Regions from separate parts of the Peribacillus sp. CSMR9 genome, predicted to be linked through region 1. Evidence: riboswitches for the same ligand, from Rfam matches in the RefSeq annotation. Region 1 holds a riboswitch; each other region holds the start of a gene.
What was found. Region 1 has a riboswitch for cobalamin ahead of N9I19_RS09445 ((2Fe-2S) ferredoxin domain-containing protein). Riboswitches for the same ligand answer to the same signal wherever they lie in the genome.

Region 2: another riboswitch for cobalamin. It lies ahead of N9I19_RS05540 (ribonucleoside-diphosphate reductase subunit alpha); the one in region 1 lies ahead of N9I19_RS09445 ((2Fe-2S) ferredoxin domain-containing protein).
Region 3: another riboswitch for cobalamin. It lies ahead of N9I19_RS13100 (helical backbone metal receptor); the one in region 1 lies ahead of N9I19_RS09445 ((2Fe-2S) ferredoxin domain-containing protein).

The regions. Positions count from the first base shown of each region.
Region 1 covers NZ_JAOPHO010000014.1:24,238-28,774, reverse strand. The annotation lists gene cobJ (precorrin-3B C(17)-methyltransferase) at 1-1,283, opposite strand, end outside; gene N9I19_RS09445 ((2Fe-2S) ferredoxin domain-containing protein) at 1,298-1,666, opposite strand; cobalamin riboswitch at 1,818-2,007, opposite strand; cobalamin riboswitch at 2,210-2,407, shown strand; gene N9I19_RS09440 (energy-coupling factor ABC transporter permease) at 2,587-3,330, shown strand; gene N9I19_RS09435 (energy-coupling factor ABC transporter substrate-binding protein) at 3,332-3,643, shown strand; gene cbiQ (cobalt ECF transporter T component CbiQ) at 3,684-4,406, shown strand; gene N9I19_RS09425 (energy-coupling factor ABC transporter ATP-binding protein) at 4,425-4,537, shown strand, end outside.
Region 2 covers NZ_JAOPHO010000005.1:90,841-95,377, forward strand. The annotation lists gene N9I19_RS05540 (ribonucleoside-diphosphate reductase subunit alpha) at 1-2,149, opposite strand, end outside; cobalamin riboswitch at 2,289-2,470, opposite strand; gene N9I19_RS05545 (manganese-dependent inorganic pyrophosphatase) at 2,764-3,693, shown strand; gene N9I19_RS05550 (hypothetical protein) at 3,792-3,938, opposite strand; gene N9I19_RS05555 (SulP family inorganic anion transporter) at 4,024-4,537, opposite strand, start outside.
Region 3 covers NZ_JAOPHO010000025.1:23,236-27,772, forward strand. The annotation lists gene N9I19_RS13095 (FecCD family ABC transporter permease) at 1-794, opposite strand, end outside; gene N9I19_RS13100 (helical backbone metal receptor) at 757-1,722, opposite strand; cobalamin riboswitch at 1,885-2,060, opposite strand; gene N9I19_RS13105 (polysaccharide deacetylase family protein) at 2,147-3,040, opposite strand; tRNA gene N9I19_RS13110 (tRNA-Arg) at 3,238-3,311, shown strand; gene N9I19_RS13115 (hypothetical protein) at 3,487-3,717, shown strand; gene N9I19_RS13120 (hypothetical protein) at 4,055-4,393, opposite strand.

The DNA.
Region 1 (4,537 bases):
TCCGCAAAAGGAATGGATTCCGCTTTTTCCCCATCACAGAAATCACAGGCTTTTAATGTCAGTACATCTCCAATCGGCGATAACAGAAAGTTTGCTGATTGCAATTTCCCCGTAATGACTTCCGGATCCGTTGTCGGAATCTTTAATACGATCTTATGGTTTGGCGTGTATTCCATCGATCCCTTTTCCCCGACAACTTCCGCAAGTGTCATCATTTGTTTGGGAGTGAATTGTTTATTCGCCACACCTGGACTGACCGCAAGTTCGAATACCGACTCCACTTTTTGCTGAACAAACGGCTTAATGGGTTGCTGAACGGTTTGGCCCTTAACTATAGACAGGGCTTCCATTGCCATTTCAAAAGATGTCGCCTTCTTTTCTGGTGCTTTTGTAAGTAATCCAACCCCTCCATCAGGCTCAGCGTAGGCTTCTTGCATGGAATCGGCTTCTTGATCTAATGCCCATGGTTCTGCTTCTTTTTGCAGACGCTGATGCGGCTTCAATGTTTGCTTTTCCGAATTCAATGTATATTTCCTCTGATAACCTCTTGGTGTGATGATTTTGTCATCATATAAAAAGGTAGATGAATTACCAATAATGACGGTGGTCAACATTCCAATATCGTGATTCAACATATCTTTCAAATTGGTTATGACAATATCCTGCCGATCGCGATAAGCACTTTTCACCAACCCGACAGGTGTATCCGGTGAACGGTAGCGAAGGAGAATTTTTTGTGTTTCTACAATTTGCCTAGTCCGCCTTCCGCTACGCGGGTTATAAAGTGCAATGACAAAGTCAGCCATTGCAGCAGCTTCCACCCTTTTAGCGATAAGTTCCCAAGGCGTTAAATGATCACTGAGGCTGATGGTACACGAATCGTGCATGACAGGTGCCCCAAGTAAAGACGCACAAGAGTTGATTGCAGAAATACCAGGGATGACTTCAATGCCCACTCCAGTATCTTCTTTCCACCCTTTTTCAATCAATACTTCATAAACCAGCCCTGCCATCCCGTACACTCCGGCATCACCACTGGAAATTACAGCCACTTTCTTTCCCAGCTCCGCTTGTTTCACTGCTTCCTGAGCACGTGATACTTCCTCAGTCATTCCCGTACTAATAATCGTTTGATCTGTAAGCAATCCCTGAATGAGTTCAACATAAGTTTTATAACCAATGATGTAGTCACTTTCTTGAAGGGCTTCGACAGCACGTTTGGTAATGTGTTCAAAATTCCCTGGCCCAAAGCCCACGACGAATAATTTACCGTTAGTACTCATTAAGACATCTCCTTTTACGATTTGTTCTTTGAAATACCCGTATGAGCAGGAAAATCTGGATTAGGGGTCATTTCCCCATCACTGAATCGGTAGATCAGCTGTGGCACAAACTCCCCATCATCGATATTACTTACAATCTTCCGACCGTAATCTGGGGTTTCCACCCGATACCATCTCCCTTGGGGATACTCAATTACAACGCAGGCGTCCTTACATCTTCCGTTACAGCGTGTCCTGGTTGTATGGATTTTCATATCCAGTCCCTTTAAAGTAATTTCATCGCGAATCGCTTGGGTTACTTCTTCCCCGCCTTTTTTCATGCAACTGCTTCCATTGCAAATCAACAGATGCGTATTAGTACCCTGCAAGTTCCAAGTAGTCATCTTCTTCCTCCTGAGTTCAGGGAAAAGGCAAAATAAAAAACCTTAACATAAGAGTTAAGGTTTTAAAAAAACTATATGAATGAGGAGCCTTCGGCAAATATGCTGAATCTCCCAAAATCGTCATAGTCCTTCTACCTTTCCCTCCGAAAAGTATCATACAATTTCAAAAGCAGGTTTCCTGGCTTACGCTTCATTTTACTTTGTCCCTTCCCGGCATTAAGCCAGTGGTCATCGACAATTTCATCAGCGTTTACAGTAGCGGGGGCTGCATCGGATTTTCACCGATTTCCCTATTATCCCTTGATAATTCACACAAGAGCACTTTTAAAATGAAATATTTGGTTTTATTATACATTTCTAGCTAACTTTATCTATCATATAACAACTTTAGCAAAATTCAAAGTTTATTCCGACTGTTTAGAAAAGTTTAATAGGGTAAATCCAGCTCCATGCCTCGCTTCTCTGCGTTATTAGTCTAAAAAAAAAAAAGAGAGTGTAGCTGGAATTATTTCTTTATGATAAACTATACGAGATTTTTCAAAATAATTACATAAGTTTTATGGTGTTGAATTTTCTCGGAAATTCAGCTTAAAAGGGAAGCCGGTGAAAATCCGGAGCGGTCCCGCCACTGTAAAGGGAAGTCCTATTGCCTTAAGGTTAATCCACTGTCAAATGAGATGGGAAGGATGTAATGGGATGATGAACCAAAGCCAGGAGACCTGCCATGAAGCGTGAAACTGTTTCAGCCTACGAGGATGGGTGTGCGGATCAGGCAGAATAGCCCGTGGTTGGTTTATGCTGAGGAATTCCTGTTCATTACGCACTTCTTTCTTTTTTAGAGAAGTGCTTTTTATGTTGGGCGCCGCTTTTCTTCTAAAAGCCTTGATCAGAAAAAATTAAAAGTGTTGAAAGGAGAAAGAATGAAAAAAGACAATTGGAAAATTCTTTATTTTGTCATTTTATTGCTTCTTGTACCAAAACGTGCTATGGCCATGCATATTATGGAGGGATTTTTACCGATTGAATGGGCCATATTCTGGTGGGCCATTATCCTTCCATTTTTAATCTTGGGTTACCGGTCGATTAGGTCCAAAGTAAAGGAAAACCCAGAAACAAAAATGATACTCGGCCTATCGGGAGCATTTGTATTCATATTATCGGCCCTGAAGATTCCTTCCGTTACGGGAAGTTCTTCACACCCTACAGGAGTTGGCTTGGGTTCCATATTATTCGGACCATTGGCCATGAGTGTCGTGGGTTCCATCGTCCTGTTATTTCAAGCTGTATTACTGGCTCACGGAGGGTTGACGACATTAGGGGCCAATGCATTTTCCATGGCAGTATGCGGACCTTTCATTTCTTACTTTGTCTTCAAGGGCGCAACTAAATTGGGGTGGTCTTTTTCTCTTGCGGTTTTCTTGGCAGCTGCTTTTGGAGATTTAGGAACCTATGTGGTAACTTCCGTTCAACTTGCTCTTGCTTTTCCATCCGAGGTAGGGGGATTCATGGCCTCATTCACTAAGTTTGCAGGGATTTTCGCCCTGACCCAAATTCCCTTGGCAATCAGCGAGGGATTATTGACAGTCGTTGTGATGAATTTCTTAAAAAAATACAATCTAGGCGAATTGAAATTGCTGCGAGTTTTATCTAAGGAGGCCCGTTAATATGAAAAAAAGTTTACTGTTGCTTTTCCTGGTCGTCATTCTTGCAACCATACCGTTAATCACCCAACAAGGAACGCAATTTGGCGGTGCAGATGGCGAAGCTGAAGAAGCCATCACTAAAATCCATCCGGAATATAAGCCATGGTTCAACAGTATTTGGGAGCCACCAGGTGCAGAAACAGAAAGCTTATTATTTGCGCTGCAGGCTGCAATCGGAGCTGGTTTCATTGGATATTTCATTGGGGTAATGAGACAAAGGAATAAGCAAGCCAAACAAGCCATGCCCGAAGAATCCAAGCATGTTACTCATTGATAAATATGCCTATTTCAATGGGCTAAAGGATGAACATCCGTTGGAAAAAATGATTTTTGCACTCTCCCTTTTGCTTTTTTCCTTAACTGTAAGGGATATGGCCGTTTCGCTCATCACTTTTACGGTGATGAGTGCTTTAATCATTTTTGCGGCAAGAATCCCACTTTCTTATTATCTGAAATTACTCTTACTACCGGGGTTCTTTATATTATCAGGTACAATTACCATCCTTTTTTCTTTTACAAGCAAACCCATTTCAATATCCAATATATGGTGGTCCTGGAAAGTCGGAAACTGGCAAATATTCATCAGCGATGACAGCATTGGTACAGTAATCAATTTGATCACTGTCGTATTTGGCAGTATAAGCTGTTTATATTTCTTAACCTTAACAACACCCATTACCGTCATTCTATCCGTGCTGCGAAAACTTAAAGTGCCATCTTTATTGATCGATTTAATAGAATTGACCTATCGCTTCATCTTTATTTTTTTAGATACAGCTGTGGCCATTCACCTATCACAAGCTTCACGACTTGGATATGGCTCGATAAGGCAAGGCATTCGATCTCTCGGGTTACTAATCTCATCATTATTTTTGGGAGTATTCCAGCGCTCTGGGCAATTGACGATGGCCATGAATGCAAGAGGATATCAGGAGAACCTATCATATATCGATGATACTTACACCTATTCCTCCCGCAATTGGCTGATCGCCATTATCATACTAGGAAGCTTAATCTTTATTTATGGATATATGTAAATTGGAGGCAATTCAGAAATGGAAGAGCATATTTTTAATATAGAGGGCCTCACCCATCAATTCGCAGATGGAACGTTCGCTATCAAAGATCTTTCACTAACCGTTCAACAAGGTAAAAAGATTGCATTATT
Region 2 (4,537 bases), on a different contig from region 1:
TGATTGCTTGGTCAATATGGCGTTGGCGGGCTGCATTTTGCCTGATGCTCTCCAGTTGGTCCAAATTAAAGCGGGTCTTTTTATAATATTCATACGTATTTGGCGTCAATCCTGGTGCGGTCACCTTGAATTTGAAGTTTTTCTTTTCCTCGTAAAATTCAATTTCATACAAAGGATCGATTCCATCCGTTGAATTACCGATTTTAGCAGTCGATGAATTGGGGGCAATAGCCATTAAATATCCATTACGGGTACCGTGTTGCTGCACATCTGCTTTTAAATCCATCCATTTTTGATCTGTATAGTCACGAAGTTCGAAATATTCCCCTGTATGCCAATCCGATCCTTCGAAATATGGGTATGATCCTTTTTCCTTGGCCAACTCGTTGGATGCTTTGATTGTTAAGTAAGCGATCTTTTCGTATAAAGCATCGGCATAGTGAACAGCCTCATCCGATTCCCAATAAATATTCTGAGTGGCAAGTAAATGATGCCATCCAAACGTTCCTAAACCAATTGCCCGGTAACGTTTGTTCGAGATGGATGCTTGCTTGACCGGAAGATTATTGACATCAATGACGTTATCCAGCATCCGGATCTGAATGGGAATTAACCTCTCCAAAACATCGCTGCTCACCGCACGGGGCAAGTTAATGGATGATAGGTTGCAGACAACGAAATCGCCGCTTTTACGGACCACAACGACATCTCCATCTTCTGTTTCATATTCATCCGTGATCGTCGAAGGGCTTAAGTTTTGAGCAATCTCCGTACAAAGGTTAGAACAATAAATCATGCCTTTATGTTTATTCGGATTCTTCCGGTTCACTTCATCGCGGTAGAACATATATGGTACGCCTTCTTCTAATTGAGAAATCATGATGCTTTTCATGATGTCCATCGCATTGATTTTTTCAAAGCTATAGTTTGGAAGTGTACCATTTTCTGCGGCCTCGACAGCAAGTGCATAATGATTCCTGAAGCTTCCTTCGCCTTTCTTCTCGTCATAAAGATCTTCAAGTGAGAATCCAAGGGTTTGTTTGATGGTATGCGGATCGAAAAGATACCATTCTTTTCTGTCGCGTACAGCCTCCATGAACAAATCAGGAATACATACACCTGTAAAAATATCATGGGCTTTTAATCTGTCATCCCCGTTTTGCGTCTTCAAATCAAGAAAGCTCATAATATCTTTATGCCAGGCATCCAAGTAAATCGCGATGGCACCTTTACGTTGCCCCAATTGATCGACACTGACAGCTGTCTGGTTGAATAGCCGGATCCAGGGAGTCGTGCCGGAACTGTTTCCAGAGAAACCTCGGATATCAGAACCAAGCGAACGAATCTTACCAACGTAAAGACCTACACCGCCGCCGAATTTTGATACTTTTGCGGCATCGTAGTTAGATAGATAGATGCCGTCAATGGAATCTTCAATTGCGTCGATAAAACAAGAGCTTAACTGTCCATGCGTTTTACCTGCATTGGATAGAGTAGGCGTCGCAACAGTCATATAAAGGTTGGACATAGCCCAGTAAGCTTCTTTTATTAGTTGAAGACGATGCTCCGTTTTTTCCATTCGCATGATTTCCATCGCGATGATCATGAAGCGCTCTTGAGGCAGTTCGTAGACCTTGTCTTTTTTGGGGCGGGCTAGGTAGCGATCGTTTAATAAGTAGATGCCTATGTAAGAAAATAATTTATCCTTTTCCGGGTCGATCACCGAACCCAATTCCTCAATTTCCGCTTTCGTATAAGAAGCTAGCAGTTCTGATTTATAAATGGGATAACGCTGGCCTTCTGAAAGTTGCGAGAGTTCCGTGATCAGTTCATAGAATGGGCCATAACTCATGCCTTCATAACCTCGATTTGCCTGTGCATCCCTATACATCGTATTCAATAGTTCTGCTGCAGCAACGAATGTCCAATCGGGAGCATCTATATCCACACTTTCAAGAGCGAGCTGAATCAGTTTTTTTGATGCCTGTTCATCGGTTGAGTCACTTTTGCGATCAAGCCATTTTATAAAACGCTTTTTGAACTTTTCCATATCGAGACGGCCTTCGAATTCCTTTGATAACATCTCAAGCTGGATTGAATTCGTTTCGGTGTCATTTTCGCTTATGGTAGAGTTATATGTTTGAGTCATTAATAATCCTCCTTGTAAACTTCCGCTAAAATAAAAAAACCGCCCAAATGGATTGAGCGGATCAAACGATAGAATAAAAGAACCATGAAAAAATAGCCATTATACTATCGTTTCATCATCTCAATCCCCGAAGAATAAGAAACATGAAAAAATCAAGGCAGGTCTCCTGACTCATGATCATCCTACTTTGAGTCCTTCCCGTATAGAGAGAGCTATACAGTGGTTTCTCATTTCGTCACATTTACAGTTGCGGGGACAGTTCCGGGTTTACACCGGATTCCCTTTTCAGCCATCACTGGCACCTTGGATTATAAAATATTCTATATATAGTTATTGGTATTGTTTGTGTAATCAATATCTAGTATTTCTGCTTATATTATCGTAAGCCATATACGATGATAATTCAACTAATATATTTGAGAAAAACCAACCCTTATCTATTGACAAAGTGAAGGTAGAGGGATTGAGAATGAAAGATTTTATTGGGGAATGGGTAATTTGAGCACTGAATTTACGGGATTTTGTGTTAAAATAAAGTGTATAGTAAAGGTGGCTCTCCCTTATTGCGATGAGGGGATTCGCGGAAAAATATTTATGAAAAAGGGGTTAAAATCTTGGAAAAAGTATTAGTTTTTGGACATAAAAACCCGGATACAGACACAATCTGTTCAGCAATCGCTTATGCAGATCTTAAAAAGCAACTAGGTATCAACGCTGAACCAGTTCGTCTGGGTGAAGTGAATGGTGAAACTCAATATGCGTTGGACCAATTCAAATTCGAAGCTCCCCGCCTTGTGGAAAAAGTGGCAGGGGAAGCGGATGGAGTGATCCTGGTCGACCACAACGAACGCCAGCAAAGTGCAGAAGATATTGACCAAGTCCGTGTGTTGGAAGTTATCGACCATCACCGTATCGCTAACTTTGAAACAAGCGATCCTTTATATTACCGTGCGGAGCCAGTTGGCTGTACGGCAACCATTTTAAATAAAATCTATAAAGAAAACGGCATTGAAGTCCCTAAAGCGATCGCCGGACTTATGCTATCTGCCATAATTTCCGATTCTTTATTGTTCAAATCCCCGACATGCACAGAGCAAGACGTTGCAGCAGCTATGGAACTGGCTGATATTGCGGGAGTAAACGCTGAAACATATGGCTTGGAAATGTTGAAGGCGGGAGCTGACTTGAGCGACAAGACGATTGCCCAGTTAATCACTCTTGATGCAAAAGAATTCTCCATGGGAATGGCTAAAGTGGAGATAGCTCAGGTCAATGCTGTAGATCCGAACGAAGTTCTTGCTAAGCAAGCTGAAATAGAAGCAGCCATTGAATCGGTCATCGCTGTGAAGGAATTGGATTTATTCCTATTCGTCGTAACGGATATCTTGACCAATGATTCTGTGGCCTTGGCTCTTGGAAAAGCGGCTGATGCAGTGGAAAAGGCATATGACGTTTCATTAAACAATAACATTGCCGTCTTAGAGGGCGTTGTATCGCGTAAAAAACAAATCGTTCCGGTTTTAACGGACGTATTCAGTAAATAATATTGGAAAAGGGGTGCCCATTCAATACTTTGGGCCCCCTTTTCTGTACATTAAAAAAAGACTCAACCATCCATTTAAAGGTGTTTGAGTCTTTTTTTTTAATTTAAGGTTTCCTTTTCTTTTTCATAGGCGATGACAATCAGTTCTTTATTGGCTTCCTCGCCAAGTTTGCTTTCAAAGCTTTTCAGTTCATTCAATAAATCTGGTGACAGATTCGCTGCTGTATAATCCTGATCGGATGTCATGCTTTTCGCTCCTTTCAAAAGGAAATATTTCATGTTATCTATTTTGTCGGTTTGAAAAGTTTCTATTCAGCAGAATTATACTTTTTCAAGATATTTTACTTTCTGAGGTGGCGAGTTTTTCAAGCAATAACGAACTCTCCTCGTCCAGGCCTTGCACCTGGACAGGTGTACCTTGAAACTGATATTTAAGGACAACCGTATCAACAGCACCGACTGCAGAAGCATCCCATATTTTAGAATGGGAAAAATCGATGATGACCGTTTCGGCTTTTTCCTTGAAATCGAACTTAGAAACAAAGTCCTGAACCGAAGCGAAAAATATTTGTCCGCTGATACGATAAATGATTTTCTTAGCATGGATGTCTTCCGTTTTCTCAACAGCCACTTTAGAAATTTTAGCCGAGAAGAAAATCATGCTCAAGAGCACTCCAGCAAATACCCCTTTAGATAAGTCATGTGTATAAAGAACAATGAGGACCGTCACGATCATCACTGCTGCATCCGTCTTTGGAGCTTTAGTGAGCCGCTTTAGGGAAGACCAGTCAAAGGTCCCGATTGAAACCATGATCATGACTGCGACAAGGGCAGCCATCGGTATT
Region 3 (4,537 bases), on a different contig from region 1:
AATGTCGAACCGGCTATCAAGATCCACATTTTCCGCCGCTTCACGTTCACACCTAAGTGTTTTGCCCGGTCTTCCCCGAAAGTCATCGCATTCAATTCGCTTGCATTCATGATCAAGGTCAACGAACCAATGATAAAAAACGGCAAAATGATTACGATATAATTCCATCCGCGCATTGAGACGCTTCCCATCAGCCAGCCGATGATTTGTCTTAATTCATCACCCGTCAGCGCAATCATCAATGAAATGAAGGCACTTAAAAACGAGCTGAAAATGATTCCCGTTAAGATAATCGTTTCCACTTTCATCGACCGATCCATTTTTTTTGCAAAAGTCAGTACGCAGAGCATCGTGAGCACTGAACATAAGATGCTCAATGCCGGAAGAGTATATAAACCGATGAATGGCAGTGATATATTCAAGAATATTGTCAATACGGCGCCGACCGATGCTCCTGAAGAAATACCTAATGTGTAAGGATCAGCGAGCGGGTTCCGGAGCAGTCCCTGAAAGGCTGCCCCGGCAATCGCAAGTGATGCCCCAACCAAACCAGCGAGCAGCACACGCGGCAAGCGGATGTTCATCACGATATTCGTAAGCATCACATCCGGATCAGCAGAAATCGGCAAGTGGAAAATCTCCTTGCCGATTATTTGTATAAGTACGGGAATCGGAACTGGCACCGAACCAAAGGAAATGCCTATCGTCATTGCGAATAACAAAATTAACAACGCAATCAAATAAGCAAACGCCCATTTAGTTGTCAAATTGGTTCGGATAGACTGCTTTTGCAAGTTCCTCTACTCCTTCTATTAAGCGTGGACCGGAACGGGTCACCAAGTCAGAAGGGACATCAAAGACTTGGCCATTCTTAACGGCATTTACGTCTTGCCATCCTTTTCGGCCTGTCACTTCACTTACTGGATCTTTTGTATAATTACCATACGTTGTAATGATGACATCCGGATTTGCAGCAATCATCGACTCTTCATCAATTTTTGCCCAGCCGTCCAATTCAGCAGCAGCATTATCCGCTGAAATAATATGAAGCATTTCATTCATGAAGGTATTTTTTCCAGGTGTATATATATCCGGTGATGGCGAAACCTCAATTAAAACGGTCTTCCTATCCGCTTCCTTAACGGATTTGGCTTTTTCCTGAATATCCTTGAGCTTCGTTTTCATATCCGCAACGATTTCGCTTGCCTTATCATTTTCTCCCGTTGCCTTTCCAATCATTTCAATAGATTCATAGACTTGGTCAAAGCTTTGTGCATCATTGACTACAAGGACATCTATTCCAGCATCCTTAAGCTGCTTTAATCCCTCATTCGAATTATGGGCACTTGATGCATGGGCAAGAACAAGGTCAGGCTTCATGGAGACAATCAGCTCCGTGTTCATTTCCATTCCGCCAACTTTTTTAATTTTTTTCGTTTCTTCCGGGTAATTATCATTGTCGGAAACACCAACGACCTTTTTACCCAAACCAAGTGCAAAGACCACTTCTGTATTACTTGGTATCAACGTAACGATTTTCTTCGGTTTTTGTTCTATCGTTACTTTTTCGCCCGTTGCATCTTTAATCGTAATCGGGAAAGCGTCGTGTTGAGCATGATTCGTTTGCTGCTTTTCTTTTCCTTCATCAGTAGCGTCACTGCAGCCAACCATCATGCCTGCAGTAAGCAACATCAACAATATCAAACCAAAAATCTTCTTCATTTTCATTCCCCACAATCTTTTCATTTAATTTCTTCACCTAATAATCTCGGAAGATGCACCCAAAACAAAAAGCACCTCCCGTTAAACGGAAGATGCTTGTATGGCAACAATATCATTACGGACTCTTAGGGTCTGCCACACACCTTCCCATCCGCGTAGGTTACAGGTGTACGAATCTTGGCAGGTCTCCTGGCTCATGGTCATCGTCAACGGCACCTTCCCATATCCCCATACAGTGGTACACAGCCTTCAGCTCCCAAATACAGTGGCGGGACCGCGCTGGCATTTCACCAACTTCCCTTTTAAGTCATTAAGACACCAAATCGTTCATATGTATATAATTTTCACTGCCTTCATTATACACCATGTAAGAATCGATTATTATATGATTTTTCTGAACAAGTTTGAAATGCACCGTCCATTTTCAATGATTTGAAGCATTTTCTATCAGCGACGCGAACCCACCGACTGATAATCCAGGTGAAATCCGAACTCGATGCAAGGCATACATCCCTTGTTCCCTTGAAGCTCCTCCAGGTTCAGTAGTGGCTGCCATCTTGTATCCAGCTTCTTCTGAAAGCCTGAGACTCTCTTCATTATAACGACCAACTGGATAGGAAAGCACTGTCGTGTCCTGTTGCAGGATACGATCGAACAGATCCTTTGACTGGACCATTTCCGCTTCTTGCTGCTCTGCCGTCATTCGGTTCAGCTCCAAATGGTTGATAGTATGGCTTTCGATCGAAATCCCATTCCCGCTCATCTCCATCATTTGATTTTCAGTCAGGTGATGACCTTTATCGATGGACTTCCCGATCATGAAGACAGTCGCTTTCATATCATATTCTTTTAGTATATGGAAAGCGTCCGTGTAGTTATCTGTATAGCCATCATCAAAAGTAAGCCAGACACACTTTTCACTTGGCATCCGATTTTCGGTTAAAACGAGAAATGCTTCTTCAGGGGATAATGTATAGTAACCATTTTCCCGAAGCCAAGTCATTTGTAATCGGAATTCCTCTTTTGGTACCCGAAGGCCATTGCCTTCAGAAATGCTATGATACATCAATATTGGAAGCTGTACCGCGGACTCGGCCGTTATCCAGTCTCTCGTATCGATTCGTTCAGTATATAATTCGTCCTCCGAATCCTGCCCAGTGTCATTCTCCGCTGCTGCAGCCACTTCAATGTTATCTTTCGTGATCGGTGCAGCCGTCTTTGTGCCTATACCCTCTAAAATCCCTTGTGAGCATGCCGGTAAAATTAAAATCCCCAGCAGCGTCACCATCCATAAAACTCTATAATTCCCCACTATCATTCTCCTAATTTTTTCTAGCATAATAGTACCAGAAAACCAGGAAATAATAAAGTATTCCATTTAATGAAGAGTAAGGAAACAGGAGAGCTGAGTGCCCCCTAAGCGTCTAGATGTTTTTTTTCATAATTATTATTGCTATTAACTTGAAAAGTTTGCCTATAAGAAATATAATAAATAAGTCGTCGACTTTTTTATATGTCCCAGTAGCTCAGCAGGATAGAGCGACAGCCTCCTAAGCTGTAGGTCGTAGGTTCGATTCCTATCTGGGACGCTAATTTTATAAACCCTGTTATAATGCGGTTCTTCCGTGTTGTAGCAGGGTTTTTTCTGTTGGTATGACCGTTAAAAGCCGTAAATTGCATGTAGGATAAAAGCATTTCTGTACGTAGGAAACAGTGATATTCCATTTCACTATTATTTTTCTATGTCTGGAGGTGCTTTTTTTCATGAAGAAACACGTTATTAAACAGCGTGGAACTGCGATAAAGGAACGGAAATTGGACAGTAAGGCTACGGATAGTTTCACGATTGAATACACACTGCAAGAAGCCTTAGATATTTTTCTCCGTGCAAAAGTTGCTGAAGGTGTCCGACAGCGAACATTAGGCGAATATGTACGGCACATAAGGTATTTAACGGAATACTTATCTGTTTATCATCCGTCTTTTATGAAATGAAAAAACTAGTCGCTTTTGGGTCCATGTAACCTGCACGATGGAGCCAAGCATGAAACATAGAACCAGTTAGAAGAATCTCATTAATATCTACTCGATCAAGTTGGAGGGGATTAATGACCCTTATTGTAATTGGCTGAAGAAACAAAGGCACAAAAAAAGGAAGAGGGACTACAAAAGTCCCTCTTCCTTTTTCACTTTATTTTTTTGAAATTTTTCTTAATAAATATAAAGCGTATATGATAGCTGGTATAGCTCCAATCATTAAAATCATGTTTATTAAACCAAATATAAAATAAGAAGGCGATACATTCATTTTAATTCAACTCCATTAAAAATTTTAATCTCTATATGAATATTTTTGATAAACACGAGCATATTTACTATTTTTATTTAAAAGAGTAAGTTTGAGAGAACTAGTAAGACTTACATAGCCATTAGAAACGCTACCACTCAATTTATAATTTCCTACAGCATTCATATCATAACCTATTTTTTCAGCTTTTGAATCAGTAACATCACATGAAGCATCTACATTTGACCAAGTAGTACCTTTTGTTCCTGCTACAGAACAATATCTCATTTTCAACCCATAATTACCAACAGAATAATGATTACCTAATTTTAAGGTAGCAACAACCACCCCTACACTTTTTAATTTAACCCAAGCAGTATACAATCTTTCTCCATAATCTTTAGGTTCATGACGCCATGGCCCCATCTTTGTAGAGGTAATTGCCAGAGCCTGTATGCTTCTTGAATTACTGTTATCAACTTCATCTGTTGAACTAAGTTCAACAGATGAACCATCGCTTAATTCTAT